3 regions of the Saccharothrix sp. BKS2 genome follow, and region 1 is predicted to be linked to each of the others. Evidence: riboswitches for the same ligand, from Rfam matches in the RefSeq annotation. Region 1 holds a riboswitch; each other region holds the start of a gene.
The links. Region 1 has a riboswitch for glycine ahead of gcvP (aminomethyl-transferring glycine dehydrogenase). Riboswitches for the same ligand answer to the same signal wherever they lie in the genome.
Positions count from the first base shown of each region.

Region 2: another riboswitch for glycine. It lies ahead of gcvH (glycine cleavage system protein GcvH); the one in region 1 lies ahead of gcvP (aminomethyl-transferring glycine dehydrogenase).
Region 3: another riboswitch for glycine. It lies ahead of gcvT (glycine cleavage system aminomethyltransferase GcvT); the one in region 1 lies ahead of gcvP (aminomethyl-transferring glycine dehydrogenase).

Region 1 covers NZ_JAUQOL010000010.1:98,172-107,593, reverse strand. The annotation lists gene gcvP (aminomethyl-transferring glycine dehydrogenase) at 282-3,170, opposite strand; glycine riboswitch at 3,319-3,408, opposite strand; gene Q5530_RS22115 (MerR family transcriptional regulator) at 3,632-4,207, opposite strand; gene Q5530_RS22110 (bifunctional nuclease family protein) at 4,897-5,370, opposite strand; gene Q5530_RS22105 (MerR family transcriptional regulator) at 5,517-6,176, opposite strand; gene garA (glycogen accumulation regulator GarA) at 6,190-6,651, opposite strand; gene gcvH (glycine cleavage system protein GcvH) at 6,765-7,166, opposite strand; gene Q5530_RS22090 (CDP-alcohol phosphatidyltransferase family protein) at 7,206-7,802, opposite strand; gene Q5530_RS22085 (hypothetical protein) at 7,959-8,198, opposite strand; gene Q5530_RS22080 (anti-sigma factor antagonist) at 8,602-9,021, shown strand; gene Q5530_RS22075 (ATP-binding protein) at 9,048-9,422, opposite strand, start outside.
Region 2 covers NZ_JAUQOL010000023.1:70,305-79,726, forward strand. The annotation lists gene Q5530_RS34925 (ABC transporter ATP-binding protein) at 1-1,440, opposite strand, end outside; gene Q5530_RS34930 (hypothetical protein) at 1,546-2,418, opposite strand; gene Q5530_RS34935 (ABC transporter ATP-binding protein) at 2,418-3,713, opposite strand; gene Q5530_RS34940 (hypothetical protein) at 3,762-4,172, opposite strand; gene Q5530_RS34945 (hypothetical protein) at 4,178-4,360, opposite strand; gene ald (alanine dehydrogenase) at 4,703-5,809, opposite strand; glycine riboswitch at 6,004-6,099, shown strand; gene gcvH (glycine cleavage system protein GcvH) at 6,223-6,603, shown strand; gene Q5530_RS34960 (L-serine ammonia-lyase) at 6,606-7,970, shown strand; gene cutA (divalent-cation tolerance protein CutA) at 8,251-8,586, shown strand; gene Q5530_RS34970 (hypothetical protein) at 8,583-9,422, opposite strand, start outside.
Region 3 covers NZ_JAUQOL010000008.1:131,508-140,929, forward strand. The annotation lists gene Q5530_RS18520 (SRPBCC domain-containing protein) at 1-349, opposite strand, end outside; gene Q5530_RS18525 (hypothetical protein) at 523-1,188, shown strand; gene glyA (serine hydroxymethyltransferase) at 1,285-2,550, opposite strand; gene gcvT (glycine cleavage system aminomethyltransferase GcvT) at 2,567-3,667, opposite strand; glycine riboswitch at 3,779-3,869, opposite strand; glycine riboswitch at 3,871-3,962, opposite strand; gene Q5530_RS18540 (DUF3817 domain-containing protein) at 4,025-4,327, opposite strand; gene Q5530_RS18545 (hypothetical protein) at 4,343-4,729, opposite strand; gene Q5530_RS18550 (helix-turn-helix transcriptional regulator) at 5,046-5,531, opposite strand; gene Q5530_RS18555 (hypothetical protein) at 5,721-5,882, opposite strand; gene Q5530_RS18560 (CaiB/BaiF CoA transferase family protein) at 6,572-7,702, opposite strand; gene Q5530_RS18565 (acyl-CoA dehydrogenase family protein) at 7,703-8,851, opposite strand; gene Q5530_RS18570 (GNAT family N-acetyltransferase) at 8,959-9,408, shown strand.

The sequences.
Region 1 (9,422 bases):
GCGCTGCCGGGACCTTCGGCTGGGCCGCTGCCACCGCGCCCGGCTCCGGCTCGGCCGCCGGCTCACCGGCCGTCATCCGGCCGCGCGACCGGAGCAGCAGGAGCACCTGGCGCGGTTGTTCAGCCTTCGTCGTACAGCGGTCGGGCCCCGACCCTGAACAACCCCGGACGGGTAGAACTGGATGCGCCGGAGCAGGGGGGCCGACCTCCGGCACGGGGGAACGGGGGTGGGGGAACGAGGTCTGGTCGTTCCCCCACCCCCGATCACCGGTCGGGGACCCGTCAGCCGCCGTAGGCCGACACCGGCGGGCAGGAGCAGACCAGGTTCCGGTCGCCCTTCGCGCCGTCGACGCGCCGCACCGGCGGCCACGCCTTGACCGCGGTGACGCCCGCCGGGAACACCGCCACCTCGCGGCTGTACGGGTGGTCCCACTCCGCCGTCACGCAGGCCGCCGTGTGCGGGGCGTTGCGCAGCGGGTTGTCGTCCGCCGGCCACTCCCCCGCGCCGACGCGGTCGATCTCGCGCCTGATCGCCACCATGGCGTCGATGAACCGGTCGATCTCGGCCAGGTCCTCGCTCTCGGTGGGCTCCACCATCAGCGTGCCCGCCACCGGGAACGACATGGTCGGCGCGTGCAGCCCGTAGTCGGCCAGCCGCTTGGCCACGTCGTCCACGGTCACGCCGGTCGCCTTGGTGATCGGCCGCAGGTCGAGGATGCACTCGTGGGCCACGAAGCCGCCCTCGCCGGTGTAGAGCACCGGGAAGTGCTCGTCCAGCCGCCGCGCCACGTAGTTCGCCGCGGCCACCGCGGTCAGGGTCGCCCGGCGCAGGCCGTCGGCGCCCATCATCCGCACGTACGCCCACGAGATCGGCAGGATCGACGCCGAGCCCCACGGCGCGCCGCTGATCGGGCCCACGCCGGTCTCCGGACCCGCGGCGGGCTGGAGCGGGTGGTTGGGCAGGAACGGCGCCAGGTGCGCCCGCACGCCGATCGGGCCGACACCGGGGCCGCCGCCGCCGTGCGGGATGCAGAACGTCTTGTGCAGGTTCAGGTGGGACACGTCCGAGCCGAACCTGCCGTACCGCGCCAGGCCGATCAGGGCGTTGAGGTTCGCGCCGTCCACGTACACCTGGCCGCCGGCGTCGTGCACCAGCCCGCACACCTCGCGCACGGTGTCCTCGTACACGCCGTGCGTCGACGGGTAGGTGATCATGATGGCGGCCAGGTCGTCGCGGTGCGCCTCGACCGTCTCGCGCAGGTGCCCCAGGTCGACGTTGCCCTTGTCGTCGCACTTGACCACCACGACCCGCATCCCCGCCATCACGGCCGACGCGGCGTTGGTGCCGTGCGCGCTGGACGGGATCAGGCACACGTCGCGGTGCACGTCGCCGTTGGCGCGGTGGTAGGCGCGGATGGCCAGCAGGCCCGCGAACTCGCCCTGGCTGCCCGCGTTGGGCTGGATCGACACCGCGTCGTAGCCGGTGACCTCGGCGAGCCACCGCTCCAGGTCGCCGATCAGCTCCAGGTACCCGGCGGCGTCCCCGACCGGCGCGAACGGGTGCAGCTCGGCGAACTCCGGCCAGGTGATGGGCTCCATCTCGGCCGCGGCGTTGAGCTTCATCGTGCACGAGCCCAGCGGGATCATGCTGCGGTCCAGCGCCACGTCCTTGTCCGACAGCGACCGCAGGTAGCGCAGCAGCGCGGTCTCCGAGCGGTGGGTGTGGAACACCGGGTGGGTCAGGTAGTCGGAGGTGCGGCGCAGGTCGACGGGGATGCCGTCGGCGGTGTCGGCGTCCAGGGCGTCCACGTCGGTCACGGTGACGCCGAACGCCCGCCACACCAGCCGCAGGTGCTCGCGCGTGGTGGTCTCGTCGCAGGCGATGGAGACCACGTCGTCGTCCACCCGCCACAGGTTCACGCCCAGCTCGCGCGCCGCGGCCACGACCTCGGCGGCCCGGCCCTCGACGCGGGCCCGCACGGTGTCGAAGAACTCGCCGTGCACCACCTCCACGCCGGCCTCGCACAGGCCCGCGGCCAGCACGGTCGCCATCCGGTGGGCGCGGGTCGCGATCGCCTTCAGGCCCTCCGGGCCGTGGTAGACCGCGTACATCGAGGCGATCACGGCCAGCAGGACCTGCGCGGTGCAGATGTTGCTGGTCGCCTTCTCGCGGCGGATGTGCTGCTCGCGGGTCTGGAGCGCCAGCCGGTAGGCAGGGTCGCCGTCGGCGTCCACGGACACGCCCACCAGGCGGCCCGGCAGCTGCCGCTCCAGGCCCTGGCGCACCGCCATGTAGCCGGCGTGGGGGCCGCCGAAGCCCATCGGCACGCCGAATCGCTGGGTGGTGCCGACCACGACGTCCGCGCCGATCTCGCCCGGCGGGCGCAGCAGCGTCAGCGCCAGCAGGTCGGCGACGACGACGGCCTGCGCGCCGGCCCGGTGGATCTCCTCGACGACGGACGCGTGGTCGAGGACCGCGCCGGACGCGCCGGGGTAGGACAGCAGCACGCCGAAGAAGTCGCCGCCCAGGCCGAGGCCCTCCAGGCCCTGCGACAGGTCGGCGGTGACGACCTCGATGCCCAGCGGCTCGGCGCGGGTCTCGATGACGGCGAGGGTCTGCGGCAGCGTGTCGGCGTCGACCACGAACCGGTTCGACTTCGCCCGGCCCGCGCGGCGGACCAGCGTCATCGCCTCGGCGGCGGCCGTGGACTCGTCGAGCATGGACGCGTTGGCCACGGGCAGGCCGGTGAGGTCGCCGACGACGGTCTGGAAGTTCAGCAGGGCCTCCAGCCGGCCCTGGGAGATCTCCGGCTGGTAGGGCGTGTACGCGGTGTACCAGGCAGGGTTCTCCAGCACGTTGCGGCGGATCACCGGCGGCGTGGTGGTGCCGTAGTAGCCCAGGCCGATCATCTGGGTCATCGGGCGGTTGCGGGCCGCCAGGGCGCGCAGCTCGGCCAGGGCCTCGGTCTCGGTGGCGGGCGCGGGCAGGTCCAGCACCAGTTCGCGCTCGCGGATCGAGTCGGGCACGGCGCGCTGGGCCAGCTCCTCCAGGGAGCCGACGCCGATCACGTCGAGCATCCGCGACAGCTCGGCGGGCCGGGGGCCCACGTGCCGGTCGGCGAAGGGGGTGCCGTGCTCAAGAGCGGCGAGGGGGATGCGGTCCTGCGTCATGAAGCGCCTCCGGGCTGCGGGCAGACTCCTGCCGTGGCCCTCCCCCTCTGTCTCCCGCCCGTCGCCGGGCGCCTGAGAGCTTCACCCGGTGGTGACCGGGCTTGCACCGTCGGCGGGGTCGGTGGCCCGACCCGCTTTCCAGAGGCGTCTCACCCACGCGGTCCTTGCGCCTGAGAGGTTCCGGGGAGGATTTGCTCCTTCGGCGCCGAGCGGGCTCGGACTCTCCCGCGCGGGATAAAGCGACTGCGCGCGAATCGTACCCAACCGGGACGCCGCCGGTCCTGCCGGCGCGACGTGGATCTCATCACCTGGACAGCGGGGTTTGAGCGGGTTTTCCAGCGGGCACATTCCTGGTACCCGGCTGTAACAGGTCGTATTCGCGCCGTGCCCGATCCGCGGTTCCGCTCACCCCGCCGCCGGCCTTTTCCGCTTTCGCGCCCGGCGGTCCCCCGCGGACGCTCTCAGCCGGTGGCCCGGGTGCGCCTGCGGCGCGACAGCTCGTCGTTGGAGGCCGCCACGACCTCGGCGCCGTCGGCGCGCTCGGCGGGGAACTCGTGGATGGTGCCGCTGATCTCCCGCATGGCGCCGCTGACCGCGATGCCGAACACGCCCTGGCCGCCCTGGAGCAGGTCGACGACCTCCTCGGGCGAGGTGCACTCGTAGACCGTGGTGCCGTCGCTGAACAGCGTGATGCGGGCCAGGTCCTGCACGCCGCGGCGGCGCAGGTGGTCGACCGCGACCCGGATGTTCTGGAGCGAGACGCCGGTGTCCAGCAGCCGCTTGACGACCTTCAGGACGAGGATGTCCTTGAACGAGTACAGGCGCTGGCTGCCGGAGCCGTGGGCGCTCCTTATGGTCGGGCTGACCAGGTCCGTGCGGGCCCAGTAGTCCAGCTGGCGGTAGGTGATGCCCGCGATCTGGCACGCGGCCGGGCCGCGGTACCCGACCAGCTCGTCCGGCAGCGAGGAGTCCGGGAACAGCTCGCCCTGTTCGCCGGAGCCGGAGCCCGCCCGGATGATGGGCGCTTCCTGGACCACGCCTGCCTCCCCTCGGTCCGGCCACGACGACCGGCGACCAACGTGAAGCCGCCGCGGTGCCTGAATCACACCGTGGCAATTCACCTGAGCTCGACGGTAAGACCGGGTAGGGGGCAGGTCAACGCGACGCGCGGGACGCGTCTGACCTCAACCTGAGGTAGAGGTTGAGAGAGTCGGCCGTTGTAAGCCATTCGGGTGACGTTTAGTGATCGTTTAGCGGCGGAAAGCTGACGTTGTGTAATCCAGAAGTGTGACACCGGGGGGTGGCACGCGGGGTTGATCCACAACGCACCGCACACACCCGCGAGGGGTTCGGCCGCTGGTCGGACCTCTCGCAGGTGGTACTCGCCCGGCGCGGGTGGAGGGTCGGCGGCGGGGGTTTGACGGGGGTCGGCGCGGGGGCCTCCGGCGGCCGGCGCGGGCCGGGGAGGCGGCCTCCCGGAAGTTCGCCCGACCGGTGGGCACGGCGGGCGGGGCCTGAACGCCACCGTCCGGGTCCGGGTCGGCGTGGCGGGACCGCACACCCGGGGCCCACGCACCACACCGGGACCGCTCACCACGCTCGTCCACCGGCGGAGCCGGTCGGTGTGGCGGGGGGACACCGGGGCCGGGCCGTCCCGGCCCGAGAAGCACGACAGGGCCCCCGCACGGGGACCCTGTCGACGAGATGACGGGAGAGCCGGCACCGCTCAGGTGTCGGCACCCCGGAAGTCCTCCGGCGACACGGAGTCGAGGAACTCGCGGAACTTCTCGACCTCGTCCTCCTGCTCGTCCGGGATGATCAGCCCCGCCTCGGCCAGCACGGACTCCTCCGCGTGGATGGGCACGCCGACCCGCAGCGCGAGCGCCACCGAGTCGCTGGGCCGCGCGGACACCCGCACGTCGCCGTCGAACACCAGCTCCGCGAAGTAGGTGCCCTCCTGGAGGTCGGTGATCCGCACCTGCTCCAACTGCCGCCCGAGAGCGCCGATGACGTCCTTGAGCAGGTCGTGGGTCAGCGGGCGGGCCGGGCGCACGCCCTGCTGCTCCAGCGCGATCGCGGTGGCCTCGACGGACCCGATCCAGATCGGCAGGTACCGCTCGCCCTCGGTTTCGCGCAGCAGCAGGATCGGCTGGTTGGCGGGCAGTTCCACCCGCACACCCACGACGCGCATCTCGCTCATCGGGTCTCGCCTCCCTCAGCGCGCTGAAATCCTGGCGTCCCCGCTGTATGAACGAGGATCCCCCAAGTACCCTTTCGACGCTACCCGCCAAGCGGGCCCCGTGCGCAACCGCCCGCCCGCTCCGGCATCACGATGCGGACACTTGTTCACCTCGACGAAACGCGCTTACCTGCGACATCGCGCAACCCGACCTCGACCAGCAGCGCGTGCAGCGTGACCGAGAGCGCCGTCAGCTCGCGCACGACCTCGTCGGCCCGCGCCCGGTGCGCCGCCGCGGCGGCCTGCTCGACCAGGGCGACCTCGCGGTCCGCCGCGGCCCGGAACGGGCGCAGGTGCCGGGCCTGGAGCCCGTGCCGGGCCATCGCCCGCACGGTGGTGGCGATCTGCACCGACTCGTGGTCGTAGAACCCGCCCGGACCGGCGCTGACCAGGCCGTGCTGCTCCAGGTCGGCCAGGTCGGCCGACTCGATGCCCGCGCGCGCCAGCAGGTCGTCGCGGGTGATCCGGTGCCCCTGGCCCGGCGCGGCGTCCGCCGCGCGCACGCCCTGGTCGGCCGCGTCCAGCTGCTCCCTGATGACCTTGAGCGGCAGGTACCTGTCGCGCTGCGCGGACAGCACGTACCGCAGGCGCTCGACGTCCGCCGGGGTGAACTGCCGGTACCCCGAGGGCGTGCGCGCCGGGCGGACCAACCCCTCCGATTCCAGGAACCGGATCTTGGAGATGGTGACGTCGGGGAAGTCGGGTCGGAGCTGCGACAGCACCGCCCCGATGCTCAACCCCCCGCGTGGCCGCCCGGCCGCCGTCACCGGAGCCCCACCGTCAGGCCCCCTGGCCCCCGGCGCCCGGACCGGTCAGGAACACCAGGCGGAACTTGCCGATCTGCACCTCGTCGCCGTTGGCCAGCACGGCCTGGTCGACGGGCTCGCGGTTGACGTAGGTGCCGTTGAGGCTGCCCACGTCGATCACCACGAACTCGCCGCCCTCGCGGCGGAACTCGGCGTGCCGGCGCGAGACCGTCACGTCGTCGAGGAAGATGTCGCTGTCGGGGTGCCGTCCGGCGCTGGTCGTGTCGCGGTCGAGCAGGAACCTGGACCCCGCGTTGGGGCCGCGCTTCACCACCAGCAGTGCCGACCCGGCGGGCAGCGCGTCGACACCGGCGACCGCCGGCTCCTGGGCGGGCGCCTCGGCGCCCTCGACCTCGGCGAGGAAGTCGGCCCGGAAAACGGAGGTCCGCTCCGGGGACTGCTCGGGCGGGACGCCTGGCCCGTCGTTCGTGCTCACCTGAGCTCTCCTCCTGCTGCTGGAACCGTCGAGTTCGTTAGAACCTATCGTGCCCGAACCCTTGTCTGAGGAGCGGCTCCCCCACCGACCGAAGAGCCGCCGGAAGATCGACGTCACCCCTGCGCCGCCAGCTCCTGGTACGCGGCGGCGTCGAGCAGGTCGTCGACCGCGGTCGGGTCGTCGAGCCGGAGCTCCACCATCCACCCCTCGCCGTAGGGGTCGGAGTTCACCAGGTCGGGCTGCTGGTCGAGGAAGTCGTTGCGCGCGACGACCTCACCCGCGAGCGGGGCGTAGATGTCCGACACGCTCTTGGTGGACTCGACCTCGCCCAGCGTCTGACCGGCTCCGACCTGCTCGCCGAGCTCCGGGAGCTGGACGAACACGACGTCCCCGAGCTGCTCCTGGGCGTAGTCGGTGATGCCCACGCGCACGGTGTCCTCGCTCGTGCGCAGCACCCACTCATGTTCCTCGGTGTACTTGAGCTCCTCGGGAATCACCGCGGTGCGCTCCTTCATGACGGTGGATCTTCGGTGCCGGATCTTCCCACGTCCGGTTCAGGCCGGCGCGACCCCCGGCCGCCGGCGCAGTGCGAGGGTGAACTGGTAGACGTACAGGGCGCCCGACCACAGGTACAGGGCCCCGCCCCAGATCATGAACGCGTAGGCGAGGGGCCGGAGCAGCTGGGCGGCCGTCGACCCGCCCTGGGCGAGCAGGAGCATGGGGAACGCGTAGAGCAGGTTGAAGGTGGCGGCCTTGCCCAGGTAGTTGACCTCGAACGGGCCGTAGCCGCGGCTGCGGAGCACGGGCAGGCAGGCGCCGACCACCAGTTCCCGTCCGACCAGGACCACCACCACCCACCAGGGGATGATCCCGCGCACGACGAACGCCACCAGGGTGGCCAGGATGTACAGGCGGTCGGCGGCGGGGTCGAGCAGCACGCCGAGCTTGCTCATCTGGTTGAACCAGCGGGCGATCTTGCCGTCCAGCCAGTCCGACAGGCCGGCGACGACCAGCACGACCACCGCCCACCCGTCCGCCCGCGGCCCCAGCAGCAGGTACAGGAACAGGGGCACGCCGAGCAGCCGGAGGACGCTGAGCGCGTTCGGGACGGTCAGCAGCCGGTTCGCGGGCTCGACGTGATCGTGCGGCACAGGCGGGGACTCTAGTGCCGGACCGGCCGCGGGGCTCGCGACCAGGCCCGGGACGGCGGTGCCGACCGGTGCGGCGCCGCGCGACCGGGACCGGTCGCCGGTGCGGCGGGGGTGGTCCGCGGCGGGGTTCACGCGAACCGGTGACGCGACCCGGCGTCAGTTCGTCCGGCTGCGGCTCCACCCGCGTCGCCGCAGCTCGTCGCCGCTGAGCGCCCGCGGGCGGCCCCGGTCGTCGACGCCGACCCAGCGGCCCTGGGCGCCCTCGAGCACGTAGGCGTGGCCCTTGCTCCAGACCACGCTGCACGGGGTGGTGGGCAGCGCGGTCGCGCCGTCGCCACCGACGCGCGCCGCCACGGGCTTCGCGGGCTCGGACTCGGCTTCCTTCGTGGTGTTCATCATGAGATCCCTCCACCAGGGGTGTCGCTCACGCGGCTCGCGGCGTTATCCCCGACACAGTGGATTCTGCTCCGACCCTGTCGGCGATCAGGTCCGTTCTCACCGGATTTCGGTCACCGGTTGCTTGACGCGGCAAGGTGCGCGACGTCTTACCCCGGGGTGTAGCCGGTGGGTTCGGGATCAAACCGTTCACCGTCCGTCATCCACCGCACACCGAGAACCGCACTACACTGGTACCGATCAAGCCGCACCCGTACGGTGGCGGCGCAGCGGTTGAGCCAACAGCCGCGCCGGGGAGTCCTGGCTCGCGGACGTGTCCGTCACGCTGCCGTTCCACGCTGCTCACGCACCGCCGCGAGCCGTGGAACTCCCACCGGTGTTTCCAGTTGAAGAGGAGAACCTCGTGACGGTTCAGGACCCGGACGTGGTGGCGACGAGCGGAGCCGAGTCCGCCGCGGCGACCGGCCCGCGGGCCGGGCAGATCGGCATCGCCGTCCGCGGGGCGGGTGAGGGTGTCGTCGTGGTCGCGGTCAGCGGGGAGATCGACATGCTCACCGCGCCGCAGCTGCGGGCGGACGTGCTGCCCCGCCTCGACGCAGGCGACACCGTCGTGCTCGACCTGTCCGGGGTCAGCTTCCTGGGCTCGGCCGGGCTGGCCGTGCTCGTGGAGGCGTCCCAGCACGGCAAGCGCCGGGGCTCGGCGTTCCGCGTCGTGGCCGTCGAGCGGGCCGTCATCCGCCCGCTCGCCGCGACCGGCCTGGGCGAGGTGTTCAGCGTGTTCGAGTCGGTCGACCGCGCGCTGGGGGCCGACGAGCCCCGCTGAACGCGGGTCCGGGGCGCCCGCCCGGCTCAGCCGTGCGGCACCACGTCCACGACCTGGTCCACGCCCGCCGCGACGAGTGCGCGGCGGGCGTGGCCGTTCACGGGTGCCCGCACGATGACCTTGTTGCCCGCCGCGGCGGCGGCCTCGGCCACCGGCCGCAGGCTCCTGATCAGCCCGTCGCTGCGCTCACCCAGGGCGCGCAGGTCGACCACGATGGGCACGGTGCCGCCCCGGGCGGCGGTGAGGATGCGGCGGCGGACGGCGGGCGCGGCGTGCGCGGGCACGTCGCCCAGCACCACCACCTCCACCCAGCCCTCGCACTCGGTGACCACCACGGGCTCGGGCGGCGCGGCGTTGAACGTGCCCCGCGTGGCGTGCCGCCGGGCCAGCACGAGGGTGAC
Region 2 (9,422 bases), on a different contig from region 1:
GACGCGCTGGCGCTGGCCGCCGGACAGGGTCAGGCCGCGCTCGCCGACGACCGTGTCGTAGCCCCGGGGCAGGTCCTCGACGAACCCGTGCGCCTCGGCGGCGCGGGCCGCCGCGCGGACCTGCTCGTCGGAGGCGTCCGGCAGGCCGTAGGCGATGTTCGCGCGCACCGTGTCGGAGAACAGGAACGCCTCCTCGAACACCACGCCCACGGTCCGGCGCAGCGATTCCAGGCGCAGCTCCCGCACGTCGACCCCGCCCACGGACACGGCGCCGGACTGCACGTCGTAGAAGCGCGGCAGCAGCAGGGAGATCGTCGACTTGCCCGACCCGGCCGTGCCGACGACCGCCAGCGTCTCGCCCGGCTCGACCCGCAGCGACACCCCGGACAGCACCGGCTCGCTGCGCGTGTACCCGAACGACGCGTCCCGCAGCTCCACCGCCACCGGACCGGGCGGCACGTCGCGCGCGCCGTCCACCACGTCCGGCTGCGAGTCGATCAGCTCGTAGACCCGCTCCACGCCCGCCCGCGCCAGCTGGGCGGTCACCATCAGGCTCGACAGCAGCCGGGTCGGGCCGACCAGGTTCGCCACGTAGGTCGCGAACGCCACGAACGTCCCCAGCGTCACCTCCCCGCGCAGCGCGAGCCAGCCGCCCAGCGCCAGCACCGCCACCTGGCCCAGGTAGGGCAGCCCGGAGAGGGTGGCGGCCGGCCGGGCGGTCAGCCGGGCCGCCCGCATCCGCTCGGCGAACAGCACCCGGGCCCGCTGCTCCAGCCGGGAGACCTCGCGCGCCTCCTGCCCGAAGCCCTTCACCACGCGCACGCCGGTGACGGTCTCCTCCACGTGCTGCGCCACGTCCGCCGCGCGCTGCTGGGCCGACCAGGTGGCCGGGAACAGCGTCAGCCTGCTGCGGGCCGCGACGACGCCCACCGCGGGCACGATCACCAGCGCGACCAGGGTGAGCACCGGCGACAGCCAGAACATCGCCACCAGCGCGGCCACCGCGAACACGACCGTGCCGAACGCCAGCGGGGTCATCGACAGCAGGCTGTTGACCAGCTGGAGGTCGGTGATCGAGCGGGACACCACCTGGCCGGTGCGCAGCGCGTCCTGCTTCGGCCCGTCCAGCCGCTGCACCGCGCCGAACACGGCCCGGCGCAGGTCGTGCTGCACGTCCACGGCCAGCCGCCCGCCCAGGTAGCGGCGCACGAAGGCGGAGCCGAAGGTCAGCAGCTCCAGCCCGACCAGCACGACCGCGAGCCCCGCCAGGCGGTCCGTCCGGCCGGCCACCGCGTCGTCCACGGCGGCCTTGATCAGCAGCGGCCCGACGGCCTGGAGCCCCACGCCCACGACGGCGGCCAGCACCGACCACACCACGAGACCGCGGTGCTGCCAGCACGCCTGGGCGAGTCGCTTGATCCAGCCATCGGGGTTGTCCACGCCCCCACATTAGGTCCGGTCACCGACGCTGTCCGGACGCGGGAAACCGACGAGGGCCGCCCCGGGAATCCCGGGGCGGCCCTTGGTCCTTTCAAGATCACCTGATCAGGTGATGTCCTTGCGCTGCGTAGCCGCCCAGCTGGCCAGGAAGAACAGCCCCGACCACACCAGGAAGATGAGCCCGCTCAACCACCAGTCGAACGCCCCGAGCGCGCCCGCGACCGCCCGCAGCACCTCCACCAGCTCGTCGGGCACCACGCCCGCGTTGGCCAGGAACAGCGACGAGGCCACCGAGCCGGTCAGGCCGTTCACCGCGCCGTTGGGCAGGAAGCCGATGACGTCCGGCAGCTCCTGCGCGGCCAGCACCAGCTGGATGCCGTTCTCGATGATCAGCATGTAGAGGATCAGCACCACGGTGGTGGCCACCGTGCTGGTCATCAGCGCGCCCACGCCCACGCCGAACATCGTCATCAGGATCGACGACAGGATGCCGACGCCGGCCAGCGCGAGCCAGCCGCCCGCGCTCGGCAGCGCGCCCGCGTCCGAGGTCAGCGCGATGCCGATGCTCACCGCGGCCACGATCGCCACGCCGTAGATCGCGCCCCACGCGATGTAGACGAGCATCTTCGCGGTCATCGCCGCGACCCGGTTGGGCGCGGTCAGGAACGTGGTGGTGATGGTCTTGCGGTGGATCTCGTTCGAGATCGCCAGGCCGCCGAAGATCATCGGGAAGATGGTGGCCACGTTGATGCTGCGCGCGATGCCGAACACCGACACCTGCCACTGCGACGGGTCCACCCCGAGCAGCCGGGTCAGCTCCTCGGCCTCCGAGCTGCTGACCACGTCCATGATGCTCTTGCCGATGGCGCCCGTGCCGAGCGCCCAGCCCAGCGCGAGCAGCACGGTCGGGATCATCAGGCCCCACCACAGGCCCGTGGTGGTGGTCTTGCGGAACTCCGACTTGATCAGGTTGCCCATCACGCACCGCCCCCCAGGCCGCCCTGTCCCTGCTGCTGCCCGTACGGGTTGTCCGGCGGCTGTTGCTGCCCGTGCGGGTTGTCGGCTTGCTGCTGACCCTGCGCTTGGCCCTGCGGCGGCGTGCCGGGCTGCACCGGCTGGTGGTAGCCGGACGGCGGCTGCTGCGGGGCGTACGGGCTCGGCTGCTGCTGGTACCCCGGGTACCCGGGCGGCGGCGTGCCGGGCTGCTGGTAACCCTGCTGCTGGTAGCCCTGCTGGTAACCCGCCTGCGGGTAACCCTGCTGGTAGCCCTGCTGCTGGTCGGGCTGCGGGTACCCGGTCGGCGGGTAGCCGGGCGGCGGCGCGTAGTAGCCGGTGCCCGGCTGCTGGGGCGGGAGCTGCCCCGGCGCCGCGTACTGGCCGCTGGTGAGCTGGAAGAACAGCCGTTCGAGGTCGGCCTTCTCCTCCTCGATCCCGTAGACCGACACGCCCGCCTTCAGCGCGGTGTCCGCGACCTGCCGCGGCTCCACGCCGGTGACCGCGATCCGGCCGTCCGGCAGCTGCTCGATGCCCGCCACGCCCTCCTCGCGCAGGGCGGTGACCAGCGCGCCCGCGTCGGACGGCTGCACCAGCACCCGCGCCTGCTGCCGGTCGCGCAGGTGGTCCAGCGGCCCGTAGAACATGGTCTGGCCGCGGCTGATGATGACCACCTGGTCCACCGTCTGCTCGACCTCGGCCAGCAGGTGGCTGGAGATCAGCACGGTCCGCCCGCTCCGCGCGAACGACTGGAGGAACGACCGCAGCCAGGCGATGCCCTCGGGGTCCAGGCCGTTGGCCGGCTCGTCGAGCACGAGGATCTGCGGGTCGCCCAGCAGCGCGGTGGCCAGCGCCAGCCGCTGCTTCATGCCGAGCGAGAAGCCGCCCGCCTTGCGGTCGCCCGCCGCGCCCAGACCGACCAGCTGGAGCACCTGGTCCGCCCGCGAGTCCGGCACGCCGATCGCGGCGGCGTAGACCCGCAGGTGGTTGCGCGCGGTGCGCTTGGGGTGGAAGCCCTGCGCCTCCAGCACCGCGCCGACCACGCGACCGGGGTTGCCGAGCCGGTCGAACGGGCTGCCGTTGATCAGGGCGGTGCCCGCGGTCGGGGTCACCAGGCCGAGCAGCATGCGCAGGGTCGTCGTCTTGCCCGCGCCGTTGGGTCCGAGGAAGCCCGTCACCGAACCGGGTTCCACCGTGAAGCTCAGGTTCTGCACCGCCGCGACCGGACCGAACTGCTTGGTCAAGCCCTGCACCACGATGCGGCCACTGCCGTCGTGCACGCGTCCTCCCGGATTGCTCCTACCGGGGGTCATCCTGCCTTAGCGGGATCACTCGGGGAGGGCGTGTCGCGGTTTCGACACCACCGCGGGGAGCTCGGTGGTCGCCTCCGGGTCGCCCGAGCGGCGCGGCGCCCGCGGCGGCGAGCGGCGCGGTGGCGTGCGCAACCCCCGGCGCTCGCGGCGGCGCTCGCGGTGCGAGGCGCCCTCGCCGATGAGGTGCTGGTGCGCCATCGCCCACACCTGGCACGGCCACTTCTTGTTCCGCAGCACGCCGGGGCACACCCGGCAGCGGCTGTCCGGATCCGGTTGGTGCACGGTCAGCAGCAGCCGCCAGCCGTCGGCCAGGCGGTGGATCTCGGCGCGCGCGAGCGGCACCAGCGCTTCGTCCACGCCGCGCTCGGCGACCTCGTCGAGCAGGGCCAGCCGGCGCAGCACGGCGGCCCGCAGCGCTTCGTCCACGCCGCTCACATCCTGTCCGCGGCCTGGTCGAGCAGGCGGTGCAGTCGTCGGGTCTGGGTGACGGACATCACAGCGGACTCTCCGGGCGGGGCGACCAGGAGCACCCGGTCGTCCTCGACGATCACGGTCATGGACCGGTCGCGCCCGAACGGGTCGTGGCAGTCGATCCAGCCCTGGGGTTCGGCCATCGGGACTCCGATCGGGATTGGCGCGGCGCCTCGCCGCGCGAGCGGACGACCCCGCTGCGTAGCCGCGGGGGTTCCCAGTCCTGTCCATCGGCCGACGAGGCGCCGTGACTTACCCGTTACCCGCCATGTTCACCCTTTCGCTTGAGCGATGCGCACGCACCGTGGTTCACCGGGCGGGTGCTGTCGGCCGGACCGGTGGGCCCGCTGGGCACGGACCCCCGACTCCGGCTAGGATTGGCAGCGCGGCCCGCTCCCAGTGACCCCCAGGCTGGTTGAGCGGGCCGCCTTTCACGTCGAGGGCCCCGCTCACGTTCGGTGAGCGGGGCCCTCTCCTTCCCGGGATCAGATCGCGAGCGCGGTGTGCTCCAGGTCGTGGGCCTGCGCCACCGGCAGGTTGGTCAGCGCGCCCTCGTGCGCGTTCAGGCCCAGCGCCAGCGACGCGTCCGCGCGCAGCGCCTCCCGCCAGCCCCGGTCGGCCAGCGCCACGGCGTGCGGCAGGGTCGCGTTGGTCAGCGCGTAGGTCGAGGTGCGCGGCACCGCGCCGGGCATGTTGGCCACGCAGTAGAAGACCGACTCGTGCACCGGGTAGGTCGGGTCGGCGTGCGTGGTGGGCCGCGAGTCGGCGAAGCAACCGCCCTGGTCGATCGCGATGTCCACCAGCACCGAGCCGGGCTTCATCTGCGCCACCAGCTCGTTGGACACCAGCTTCGGGGCCTTGGCGCCGGGCACCAGCACCGCCCCGATCACCAGGTCGGCCTCGCGCACGGCCTGCTCGACCGCGTAGCGGCTGGACGTGACGGTGCGCAACCGGCCCTGGAACAGGGCGTCGACGTGCCGCAGCCGGTCGATGTTGGTGTCCAGGATCTCGACGTCCGCGCCCATGCCCGCGGCGATGGTGGCCGCGTTCAGGCCCGCCACGCCGCCGCCGATGACGACCACGCGCGCCGGGTGCACGCCGGGCACGCCGCCGGGCAGCATCCCGCGGCCCCCGGAGGGCTTCATCAGCGCGAACGCGCCCACCTGCGGCGCCAGCCTGCCCGCGACCTCGGACATGGGCGCGAGCAGCGGCAGCGCGCCGTTCGGGGTCTGCACGGTCTCGTAGGCGATGGCCGTGGTGCGGGACGCCAGCAGCGCCTCGGTCAGCGGCCGGTCGGCGGCCAGGTGCAGGTAGGTGAACAGGACCTGGCCCTCGCGCAGCCGGGGGTACTCCTCGGCGATCGGCTCCTTGACCTTGAGCACCAGCTCGCCCTCGGACCACACGTCGTCCACGCCCGCGAGCACCTTCGCGCCCGCGGCGAGGTACTCCTCGTCGGGGATGGCCGAACCGAGCCCGGCGCCCGCCTCCACGTAGACCTCGTGGCCGCGGGTGGTCAGCTCGTGGGCGCCCGCCGGGGTCAGCGCGACGCGGTACTCGTGGTTCTTGATCTCGCGGGGGACTGCGATCCGCACGGTGGGCTCCTTCGGCCGTCGTTGCACCAAAGGTCGGGTACCCGGAACGCGGTGTCATCGTGCCCGCGGCACCAACGGCCGGGGGGTCGGTTGTGCCGGGAGGACAAGTCGTGCGGCGCGTTGACACCCTCCCGCCCGCCACCTAGCGTGCGGACAGCCAACTGAACATCGGCCGCGGCGTCGCGTGAGGCGCCGGAACCCGCGCGGGAGAGACCCCAGGTGTGTCGCCTGGGGCGCCGAAGGAGCAAGCACCCCGCACACTCTCAGGCAGCGAGAACCGCTCGGGTGAGGCGACTCTGGAAAGCGTGCCCCACGGCGCGCACCAACGGTGCAAGCCGCAGCTTCGTGCGGCGAAGCTCTCAGGTCCCAGGACAGAGTGGGGGAACCAGGACCACCACCCAGGGAGCGCTGTCGTGACCTTTCCGGAGAAGCTGCTGTACACCCCCGAGCACGAGTGGGTCGACTGGGTGCCGGGCACCCCGGACCCGGTGGCGGTCGGCATCACCTCGTACGCGGCCGGGTCGATGGGCGACATCGTGTTCGTCGACCTGCCGGCGGCGGGCACCAGGGTGACCTCCGGCGAGGTGTGCGGTGAGCTGGAGTCCACCAAGTCGGTCAGCGAGCTGTACGCGCCGGTCACCGGCGAGGTCGTCGAGGTCAACCCGGCCGTGGTCGCCGACCCGTCGCTGGTCAACAACGACCCGTACGGGCGCGGCTGGCTGTTCAAGGTGGCGGTCGAGGAGGCCACCGGCCTGCTGACCGCGGCGAAGTACGCGGAACTGACCGAGGGCTGATCGTGACGATCAGCGTGTTCGACCTGTTCTCCGTGGGCATCGGGCCGTCCAGCTCGCACACGGTCGGCCCGATGCGGGCGGCGACGATGTTCGCCGCCAGGCTGCGCCCCGCGCTCGCGTCCGTGGACCGGGTGCGGGTGGAGCTGTTCGGGTCGCTCGGGGCGACCGGCCACGGCCACGGCAGCCCGAAGGCGGTGCTGCTCGGGCTGGAGGGGCACCGCCCGGAGGAGGTCGACCCCTCGGCGGCCGAGGTCCGGGTGGCCGAGATCCGCGCGACCGGGCGGCTCCGGCTGGGCGGTGAGCGGGAGATCGCCTTCGCCGAGGACGGCGACCTGGTCATGCACCGGCGCAAGTCCCTGCCGCTGCACCCCAACGGGATGAGCTTCACGGCCTACGCGGGTTCGGCGGTGGTGGACTCGGCGGTGTACTACTCGGTCGGCGGTGGGTTCGTGGTCGACGAGACGGCCACCGGGACCGACCGGATCAAGCCGGACCAGACGCCGGTGGCGCACCCGTTCAAGACCGGTGACGAGCTGCTGGCCCGCACCCGCGAGTCCGGGCTGTCGATCAGCGAGGTGATGCTCGCCAACGAGCGGTCGTGGCGGGACGAGGCCGACATCCGGGGCGGCCTGCTGCACATCTGGCAGGTGATGCAGGACTGCGTCGAGCGGGGCTGCACGGAGTCCGGCGTGCTGCCCGGCGGGCTCAAGGTCCGGCGGCGGGCCGCGGAGATGCGGCAGCTGCTGGCGGCCGAGCACTACGCCACCGACCCGCTGCGGGTGATGGACTGGGTGACGCTGTTCGCGCTGGCGGTGAACGAGGAGAACGCCGCGGGCGGCCGGGTGGTGACGGCCCCGACCAACGGCGCGGCCGGCATCGTGCCCGCGGTGCTGCACTACTACAGGCGGTTCGTGCCGGGCGCGTCGGACGACGGCGTGGTGCGCTTCCTGCTGACCGCGGGTGCCGTCGGCGTGCTGTTCAAGGAGAACGCGTCGATCTCGGGGGCCGAGGTGGGCTGCCAGGGCGAGGTCGGCTCGGCCTGCTCGATGGCGGCCGGCGGGCTGGCCGAGGTGCTGGGCGGGACGCCGGAGCAGGTGGAGAACGCGGCCGAGATCGCCATGGAGCACAACCTCGGGCTGACCTGCGACCCGATCGGCGGCCTGGTGCAGATCCCGTGCATCGAGCGCAACGCGCTGGCGTCGATCAAGGCGATCACGGCGGCGCGGATGGCGCTGCGGGGGGACGGGTCGCACTTCGTGTCGCTGGACAAGGTCATCAAGACCATGCGGGAGACCGGCCGGGACATGAAGGACAAATACAAGGAGACGGCGCGCGGCGGGCTGGCCGTGAACGTCATCGAGTGCTGAGGAACGGCGTCTGAACAGCGCGGATGCCTTGCGTTGTTGCTCGGTGGTCCCCGACGCTGCCCGACGTCCCACGGCCTGGTCTTGACCCAGGTGCGACGGGCCCCACCCTGGTGTTGAGGGGTGGGGCCCGCCGCGCGTCGGGGGTCTGGATTTCGTTGCAGCGCAACCACTTCCGGTGGCAAGGTGGCGGAGCCGCTGCGGCAGTCGATCGCCGGGACCGGCCCGATCCAGCCGCGGGGCTGCGCGATCGTCCCGATATATCCATGTCGAAGGAGAAGACGTGACCGGTGACCACCTGGTCGTTATCTCGACGACCGACAGTGCCGAAGAAGCCGAATCGCTGAGTAAACTGATCGTAGCTGCGCGCTTGGCCGCTTGCGTGCAGATCAGCAGCCCTATCCGAAGCATCTACCGCTGGGAGGGCGCTGTTCAGGACGGTCAAGAGTGGCAACTGTGGATCAAGACCACGGGCGATCGGTTGGCCGAACTGACGGAGTTCATCAACCAGAACCACTCCTACGACACCCCGGAGATCGTGGCCCTGCCCATCCTCGGTGGCAACCCGGCCTATCTCCAGTGGATGACCGATGAGACGCGTTCCGCTGTTGAAAGTTAGTGCAACGCGCTGACGATTTTTTCGCGGAGTGCGCTTTCCGCGCCGTTCCTGGCGGCTGGCAGTGTGGACGCGAGGGCCAGCAGGCGGCTCTTGGCCAGTGTGGTCTCGGTCTGCACCGTCAGCCTGCCGGAAAGGGTGGCGAGCTCCCCGGCCCGGTCGTAGTCCTTGTTGGTCACTGCGGTGGTCGCCAAGTCCGCGAGGATGATGGCTCGAACCTTGTTGTCCCTGGGGGACAACGAACGCAACAGCGAATCGGCTGCGCTCTCGGCGTCTGAGTGCCGAAGCGTGGTGTACGCCGATACGGTCATGCCGCCAAGACGACTCGCTGAGAAGAAGGCGGTCCAGGGGCGCTCCGTGCGGGGTCGGGCGAAGTCGAATGCGGTCATCGCGCGTTCAACCGCTCGCAACGCTCCTGTGTCGTCCCCCAGCCGCGCAAGCTCTTCGGACTGGCGGGCCGCGATCCAGGACCGCGTAGCCGGTGCGGAAGAACCAGGCACGAGTTCGTGCGCTTGTTGTAGCAGCTTCGCGGCGGGGCCGGTGTCGTTGCGAGAAGACGCCAGGTAGCTCCAGTACCCCAGTGCACATGCTGCCAGCGCGCCGTCGTCCACGGCCTTGGCGATCTTCAACGTTTCCCGCCAGACGTTCGCCGCTTCATTGTCCTTGCCGACGTCGAAGAGCACCCAACCGGTGAGAACCTTGGTCTCACCCAGGGACACGGCCAGTGAACGCCGGACCTGCTCCGACCGGACGTTCTTCAGCAGGGCCTGTAGAACCTCCTCGTGGGACGAGAGCGAGCTGAGGAGTTGCCTCGCCGGAACGGTTTCCTCGGTTTGGAA
Region 3 (9,422 bases), on a different contig from region 1:
CGTCCTCCACCAGCTGGGCGAACCCGGCCTCGACCACGAGCAGCCGCGTGCCGCCGGGGATCGGTTCGAGCCGGAACTCGACGCAGGTGCGGCGCGGGTCGTCCGCCGGCAGCCCGGAGACCGGCCAGGTGAACGCGAACACCGACGGCTCCTCGACCCGCTCCACGCGCAGCTCGCACACCGGGCCGCCCTCCCACGACATCCGGATCACCCCGCCCTCGCGCAGGTCGACCGTCGCCTCCTCGCCGAACCAGCCGCTCAACCCCTCGGCGGTGGTCAGCGCGGCCCACACCTCGCGCGGCGGGTGGGCCAGTTCGAGCGTGCGTTCGATGCGATCGGGAAAGCCCACGACAACCTCCGGTTGCAACTGTTCGGTTGCGACCGTATGGCAACCGCTCGGTTGCGTCAACGGCATCGTCCCGGCCGGCACCCGACCCCTGGATTCCGCCCCGACCTGAACCGGGGCCGTGACCGGGCCGTAATCGTCGTTGGAGCGATCGACGGACCGAGGAGGAGTTGAGTGTGATCCAACGAAACCGCGTCGCCATCGCCGTCGCGGCCGGCCTGGTGGCCGTGCTCGCGCTGGTCGTGTGGACGTCCAACACCACCGTGCTGCGGGGCACCACCGTGGCGCAGACCGAACTGGTGGACGCCGGGGCGCAGGACGGGTACGAGGCGCCGCTGGCCCCCGCCACCAGCGAGGAGGCCGTCCCGGACGAGGAGGACGCGGCCGAGGACGCCCCGGTCGAGGAGGCGGCGTCGGCGCCGGAGGCCCAGGCCGCGCCCGCCGGTCCGCAGATCACCCTGGTCGGCAAGAGCGTGCCGCGCATGGGCGATGTCGTGCAGGACGGCGACGGCCGCACGCTGTACCGGTTCGACAAGGACACGCCGGACCCGGCGAAGTCCAACTGCGAGGGCCAGTGCGCGGTCACCTGGCCGCCGCTGCTGACCAACGGCGACGAGCCGCAGCTCCGGGGCGTCGACCCGGAGCTGGTGTCGACGGTCGAGCGCGCCGACGGTTCCGAGCAGGTCACCCTGGACGGCTGGCCGCTCTACACCTACGCCAAGGACGAGGCGCCGGGCCAGTGGAAGGGCCAGGGCGTCGGTGGCACGTGGTTCGTGGTGCAGCCCAACGGCAAGCGGAACGTCGAGTGCCTGCCTCCGGGGGTGACCGCACCGGCCGCGTGAGGTCCACCGCGGAACGCCCTGATCCCCCGGCTGGGGTTGGCCGGGGGATCAGGGCGTTGCGTGGCGGGCGCCGGGGTCAGGGAACCCGGACCGCCCTCACAGGTTCGGGTACAGCGGGTGCTTGGCCGCCAGCACGTCCACGCGCGCCCGCAGCTCCGCCAGGTCCGGCGACGGCTGGAGGGCGGCCGCGACGACGTCGGCCACCTCGGTGAAGTCCGCCGCGCCGAAACCGCGCGTGGCCAGGGCGGGCGTGCCGATGCGCAGGCCGGAGGTGACCATCGGCGGGCGGGGGTCGTTCGGCACCGCGTTGCGGTTGACCGTGATGCCGACCTCGTGCAGCCGGTCCTCCGCCTGCTTGCCGTCCAGTTCGGACGCCACCAGGTCGACCAGCACCAGGTGCACGTCCGTGCCGCCGGTGAGCACCTTCACCCCGGCCGCGGCCGCGTCGGGCTGCGACAGGCGCTCGGCGAGGATCTTCGCGCCCTCGACCGTGCGGCGCTGGCGGTCGACGAACTCCGGCGACGCGGCGTGCTTGAACGCCACCGCCTTGCCCGCGATCACGTGCTCCAGCGGGCCGCCCTGCTGGCCCGGGAACACCGCCGAGTTGATCTTCTTGGCGAGGTCGGCCTCGTTGGTCAGGATCACCCCGCCGCGCGGGCCGCCCAGCGTCTTGTGCGTGGTGGTGGTCACCACGTGCGCGTGCGGCACCGGGCTGGGGTGCAGGCCCGCCGCCACCAGGCCGGCGAAGTGCGCCATGTCCACCATCAGGTAGGCGCCGACCTCGTCGGCGATGCGGCGGAACTCCGCGAAGTCCAGCTGGCGCGGGTAGGCCGACCAGCCGGCCACGATCAGCTTCGGCCGGTGCTCCAGGGCCAGCCGCTCGACCTCGGCCATGTCGACCCGGCCGTCGGACTCGGCCACGTGGTAGGGCACGACGTGGTAGAGCTTGCCGGAGAAGTTGATCCGCATGCCGTGGGTCAGGTGGCCGCCGTGCGCCAGGTCCAGGCCCAGGATCGTGTCGCCGGGCTGGAGCAGGGCGAACATCGCGCACGCGTTGGCCTGCGCGCCCGAGTGCGGCTGCACGTTGGCGAAGCCCGCGCCGAACAGCTCCTTGACCCGCTCGATGGCCAGCCGCTCGACGACGTCGACGTTCTCGCAGCCGCCGTAGTAGCGGCGGCCCGGGTAGCCCTCGGCGTACTTGTTGGTCAGCACCGACCCCTGCGCCTGGAGCACCGACACCGGCGTGAAGTTCTCGGAGGCGATCATCTCCAGCGTGCTCTGCTGCCGGTGCAGCTCGGCGGCCACCGCGTTCGCGACCTCCGGGTCGAACTCCGCGAGGGACGTGGTGAAGTGCTCGGACATGTGGATCTTTCTCCTGTCAGCTGGTGCGCTTGTAGAACGGCAGGGCGACGACCTCCACCGGCTCGTGCTTGCCCCGGACGTCGACGAACAGCGGCGTGCCCGGCCGGGTGTGGTCGACGGCCACGTAGGCCATCGCCACCGAGTAGCCCAGCGTCGGCGACAGGGCGCCGCTGGTGACCTCGCCGATCGGGTCGCCCGCCGCGTCCAGCACCGGGTAACCGTGCCTCGGCGCGCGGCGCGAGGTGGTCTTCAGGCCGACCAGGGCGGTGTCCACGCCCCGCTCGGCGGCGGCGGCCAGCGCCTCGCGGCCGACGAAGTCGCCCGGCTTGTCGAGCTTGACCACCCGGCCCAGGTTCGCGTGGAACGGGGTGCGGCCCCGGCCCAGCTCGTTGCCGTACAGCGGCATCCCCGCCTCCAGGCGCAGGGTGTCGCGGCAGCCCAGGCCGGCGGGCCGCAGGTCGTGCGGCGCGCCCGCCTCCAGCAGCGCCCGCCACACGGGTGCGGCGTTGTCGGGGGCGGTGAACAGCTCGAAGCCGTCCTCGCCGGTGTAGCCGGTGCGGGCGAGCAGCACGGGCCGGCCCGCCACCTCGGTCCGGTAGGAGGCGTAGTACTTGACCGTCGACAGGTCGGTGGGGGTGAGGCCGGCGAGGATCGCGGTGGAGTTCGGGCCCTGCACGGCCAGCAGGGCGTAGTCCGCGGACCGGTCCTCGACGGTGGTGTCGAAGCCCGCGGCGCGCTCGACCAGCGCCCCGTGCACGACGGCCGCGTTGGAGGCGTTGGCCACGACCAGGTACTCCTGCTCGCCCAGGCGGTAGACGATCAGGTCGTCGACCACGCCGCCGTCGGCCTCGCAGATCATCGTGTAGCGGGCGCGGCCGACGCCGATCGCGGAGGCGTGCCCGACCAGGGCGTGGTCCAGCGCGGCGCCCGCCCCGGGCCCGGTGAGCACGATCTCGCCCATGTGGGTCAGGTCGAACAGACCCGCCGACGTGCGCACGGCGTGGTGCTCGGCCAGCTCGCTGTCGTAGCGCAGCGGCATCCGCCAGCCCGCGAAGTCGGTGAACATGGCGCCCAGCGCCTCGTGCTCGGCGTGCAGCGGCGTGCGGCGGCTTTCCATCGGGCGGGGTCCTCCCTGGGTGCGGACATGCCGGTAGCGCCGACCGGTCGGGTCGGCGGGGCACGGGTGAAGGATGGCACGGTCCACCGGAGACTCCTCGTCGAGTGAGCCTCCCCCTCTGTCATGAGCCTGAGAGCTTCGCCGCCGTGGGGCGGCTTGCACCGTGGGCGAGGCGCGCCGGGGCGCCTGCTTTCCAGAGTTGCCCACGTCGGCGGTAGCTGTGCCTGAGAGATTCCGGGGAGGAGTTGCTCCTTCGGCGCCCCGGCTTGCCCGGGGACTCTCCCGCTCGACGTCGATGGCCGTGTTCAGTTGGTACCGCCAGACGCTAGGCGGGCCCGGGGGTCCGGTCAACCCTGGTCACAGGGCCTTGCCGGTCCGGACGCCCTCCACGACCCTGCGCTCGGCGTAGAACGACACGAACGGGATCGTGCCGGCGAGCAGCACCAGGGCCGTGCCCTTGATCGACCAGCGGGCCTTGAGCGCCAGGTCGACGGTCAGCACCAGGTAGACCGCGTAGAGGAAGCCGTGCACCGGGCCGACGACCCGCATCATGGTCTCGGAGTCGCCCACGTACTTGGCGAACATGGCCGCCACGAGCAGCAGCAGGCCGACACCGACCACGTAAGCCATGAACCGGAACCTGGTCAACGCGCCGTCCATCGCCCTACCCCTGCCTCACCGCTGGTCCCGCGCGTGCAACTCGGCGAGCATCCGGTTGTAGGCCGCCAGCTCGTCGTCCTGGTCTTCGCGCGCTCTCCTGACGGGCCCAACCGTAACGACCCGCTCCACCGGCTCCGCCACCGGCTCCTCGGGTCGGTCGTCGGTCGGTGAACCGGCCGCCTCCGCCTTGCGCCGGGCGTCCAGCTTGCGGATGCGCCACACCATGAAGGCGGGGAAGAGGCCGAACAGGGGCCACTGGAAGACGTAGCCGAGGTTCTGGAACGTGCCGCCGGCCCGGGAGAACCGCTCCCACTGCCAGTAGGCCAGACCGCAGCACACGATCAGGGAGGCCACGCAGACCAGCGCGATGGCGACTCGCTTGGGGGTGATGAGGCCCGGCACGCCTCCAGGGTACTTCGCCCGCCGGGGTACTTCGCCCGCCGGACCGGGTCGGCGGTCGGGTTTGCCGGTCTTGCCGGTTCACCCGCGCGCACGGGTCGGTGGGGCTGGGGCCGGGGTTTCCGGACCGGGGATCCCGAGCGGCGACTGGGCCGGGCGGGGATCCCGGGGGATCCCGGACGGGGTCCGGGGTGGAGATCCCGGAGGGGATCCGGTTGCGGATCCCGGTCGGGGTCTCGGGCGAGGGCTCCTCCCACAGGAGCCCGTCCCTCGGGCGTGGGCTCCCTGACCACAGGAGCCCGTCCCTTCTTCGATCGGACTAGGCGACGCCGTCCCGGCGTTGCCTCTGCAACCTGGCCACGCACCAGGCCGCCGCACTCCCCCGACGCAGGTGCTGGAGCACCGTCATCGGCCCGAGCCGACGACCGAGGTCGGCGGGCGAGAGCCCGGCCGCCCGGTAGTCCAGAGCGCGCTGGTCCAGCGGGCTGATGCCCGCGTCCCACCACTGCTCCGCCTCGGACAGGTCGCCCACCAGCTGCCAGTAGCTGGCCGCGGCCGCGAGCAGGGCCTCGGGCACCTCGGGCGCCCGCTTCCGCATCGCCGCCACGTAGGCGGGGTCCGCGGACTCGACCCGCACCAGGCCCCGGGGACCACCACTCGCCCGCTGCACGGGGATTCCCGGAGAGGGCGGGGCTTCCGCGAGCCACGCGTCCTTGATCCGGTTCACCTCCTGCATCTCGGCGTCGTCCGAGCGCTCAGCCGCCCACTGCCTCAGCAGCTCGTCGACTCCGGAGTCCTCGACCATTCTGCCTCCTCGTCGGTCGAAGATCAGCCAATGCAGCGCACCGTATTAGCGGGTACCGACAACCGCTAGACCCCGGTTTGTCAAAAACCCTGTTACCAGCGCGTTATAGCCCTCATTCCACCCGTACGGTCCAACGAAGAGGCCCTGATGTCACCGACCGTCACCGCATTGAGCGGACCGGCCGTGGGGCTAGGCGAAGAGGCTGCGGACGAAGGTGATGATCGACTCTGCGCCCTGCTCAAGCCACCCGAGGCCGGTGCGCACACCTTCGGCCGACTCGTTCGGCTGGGTGATCAGGAGGAACAGCACCAGCGCGACCGCCGCCAGCGTCAGCACCTTCTTGACGTTCACTGATCGGTCTCCGTCCGTTCACAAGGCAGGGCCGGCAGGTGCCGTGCCCGTCGCGTCACCCGACATGGTCCCTCATTCACCCGGATGACGAACCTCCAACCCACCGGCATCCCCCGACCGGCAGGCGCGGCGACCACACAACCGCACCCTCACCCCGTCTGGTGTCACCCGAACGGACGATCAAGGGGACCAGCGGTCCCGCCGATCACCTAGGTATCGGGCACTCGCCCATCCCCTGGCACGAACCCCGGAGTTGAGCGACACCATCACGTCCGTAGTGCTCCTCACCTGTTTGCGGCGGCTCACGCACCGAGCGTGACAAAGGCCGATGGCGGCCGCCGCTATTTTAACCACCTCTTCAGGTGATTTTTCGCGCCCATTCACGATCACCGGACCGACCGGAACGACCGGATTACCCGGAACGACGCGGACGGGACCCGGTAACCGGGGCCACCCCATGGGGCGAACCCCACCGCGAGGTGGTGTGAGGCGAGCGAGCGAGGGCCACCGAAGGCTCAACTCAGCCGAGACGCCCAGGTCGGCGCGCCCCGCGCTCCGCCGAACCACCCGGCCACCCGGCACCTCAGCAGGCCGTCGACCACCCGCGCGCCGAGCACCCGGCACCTCAGCAGGCCGTCGAAGGCCCCGGGCTCCGCCGGACCACCCGGCCGCCGAACCACCCAGCCCCCTCAGCCGACCACCCCGGCCCGCCGCAGCTCGGCCACCTCCTCCACCGTCAACCCCAGCTCCCCCAGCACCACCCCCGTGTGCTCACCCACCACGGGCGGCGGCGCGGGCACGTCCGCCGGCGTCCGGTCGAACCGCGGCGCGGGCGCGGGCTGCGCCACCCCGCCGACCCGCACGAACGCCCCGCGCTCCGCGTTGTGCCCGTACCCCGGCGCCTCGCCGGGGGCCAGCACCGGCGCCAGGCACGCGTCCGTCCCCTCCGCCAGCGCCGCCCACTCGTCCCGCGTCCGGGTGGCCACCGCCGCCGCGATCCGGGTCCTCAGCGCCGGCCAGTTCGCCGGGTCGTGCCTGCTCGGCACGTCCCCGTCGGCCAGCCCGAGCACGGCCAGCAGCTCGACGTAGAACTTCTCCTCCAGCGCCCCGACGCTGACGTACTTCCCGTCGGCCGCCTCGTACACGTCGTAGAACGGCGCCCCGCCGTCCAGCAGGTTCTCGCCGCGGCCCCCCGGCCACGCCCCCGCCGCCGACATCCCGTGCAGGAACGTGGTCAGCAGCGCCGCACCGTCGACCATCGCCGCGTCCACCACCTGCCCCCGCCCGGACCGGTCCCGCTCGTACACCGCGGCCAGCAGCCCGAGCGCCAGCAGCAGCCCGCCGCCGCCGAAGTCGCCCACCACGTTCAGCGGCACGGTCGGCGGCGCGCCCGCCCGGCCGATCGGCTCCAGCGCCCCGGCCACCGCGATGTAGTTGATGTCGTGCCCCGCCCGGTCGGCCAGCGGGCCGGTCTGCCCCCACCCGGTCATCCGCCCGTAGACCAGGCGCGGGTTGCGGGCCAGGCACTGCGCGGGCCCGACGCCCAGCCTCTCCGCCACCCCCGGCCGGAAGCCCTCGACCAGCACGTCCGACCGCGCGACCAGCCGGAGCACCAGGTCGACGCCCTCCGGGCGGCGCAGGTCCACGCCGATCGACCGGCGCCCGCGCCCGAGCACGTCGCCGGGCACCGCCGCGGCGCCGCCGACGCGGTCGACCCTGGTCACGGACGCGCCCAGGTCCGCCAGCACCATGCAGCCGAACGGCGCGGGCGCCAGCCCGGCCAGCTCGACGACCTCCAGCCCCTCCAGCGGCCCGGCCACCTAGAGGGACCTCGCGATGATTTCCTTCATGATCTCGTTCGTCCCGCCGTAGATCTTCTGCACGCGCGCGTCCGCCCACGCGCGCGCGATGGGGTACTCCGTCATGTAGCCGTAGCCGCCGAAGAGCTGGACGCACTCGTCGACCACCCGGCACAGGCGCTCGGTCGACCACCACTTGGCCATCGCCGCCGTGGGCACGTCCAGCCGACCGGCCAGGTGCTCGACCACGCACTCGTCGACGAACGCCCTGGTCACGCGCGCCTCGGTGGCGCACTCGGCCAGCGTGAACCGGGTGTTCTGGAACTTGATCAGCTCCCGCCCGAACGCCGTCCGCTCCTTGACGTAGGCCAGGGTCAGGTCCACCGCCGCCTCGATGCCCGCGACGGAGGCCACCGCGATGATCAGCCGCTCCTGCGGCAGCTGCTGCATGAGCTGGACGAACCCCTGGCCCTCGCCGGTGCCCAGCAGGTTCCCGGCGGGCACCCGGACGTCGTCGAAGAACAGCTCGGCGGTGTCCTGCCCCTTGAGCCCCACCTTGTCGAGCACGCGGCCCCGGCGGAAGCCGGGCGCGGACGCGGTCTCCACGACCAGCAGGGAGATGCCCGTGGCGCCCTGGGAGGGGTCGGTCTTGGCGACCACGACCACCAGGTCGGCCTGCGCGCCGTTGGTGATGAACGTCTTGGAGCCGGTGAGCACGTACTCGTCGCCGCGCCGCAGCGCCCGCGTCCGGATGTTCTGGAGGTCGGACCCGCCGCCGGGCTCGGACATGGCGATCGCGCCCACGTACTCGCCGGAGGCGAGCTTCGGCAGCCACCGGTGCTTCTGCTCCTCGGTGCCGTAGGCGAGGAGGTAGTGCGCGACGATCCCGCTGTGCACGCTGTTGCCCCACGAGCTGTCGCCGGCCCGCGCCTGCTCCTCCAGCAGCACCGCCTCGTGCGCGAAGGTGCCGCCACCGCCGCCGTACTCCTCGGGGATCGACGCGCACATCAGGCCAAGCTCGCCGGCCTTGTGCCAGAACTCCCGGTCGACCTGCTTCTGCGCGGCCCAGCGCTCCTGGTGCGGGACGGCCTCCCTGGCGAAGAACGCGCGGGCCAGCTCGCGCAGCTGGTCCAGGTCCTCGGTCATCCACGGTGAACGGCGAGTCGGCATGGTGTCGACGGTGCCACCGACCGGTCGGGTCCGCCATGACCGGGGCCGACCACTCCGGTCGGAAATCGTGAGCGCGATTGTCAGACCGGTGCGCCAGACTGGACGGCGTGAAGGTGAGGCGGCTGACGCCGGAGGACTGGGCCACGTGGCGGGACATCCGGCTCACCGCACTGCGCAGCGACCCCGCGGCCTTCGGCGCGGCGCTGGCCCACGAGCAGGGCGTGGACGAGGCGTGGTGGCGCGCGTTCCTGGACCCGGCGCGCGGGGTGAAGGTGATCGCGGAGGCGCCGGAGCCGGTCGCGCTGGTCGCCGGCGTGCCCCACGAAGACCACTCGGACGTGTTGTACCTGTACTCGATGTGGGTGAAGCCGGAGTTCCGGGGGCGGGGCGTGGGCGCGGCGCTGGTCGGCGAGGTGCTGGCGTGGGCGCGGGAGCACGGGTGGGCGCGCGTGCGGCTGCGCGTGTTCCGGGGCAACCGGGTGGCGCGCCGGCTGTACGAGCGGCTCGGGTTCGTCGGGAACGGCGACAGCGAGGTCATGGAGTACGAGGTGAGCTAATAAGTCACCTGCCG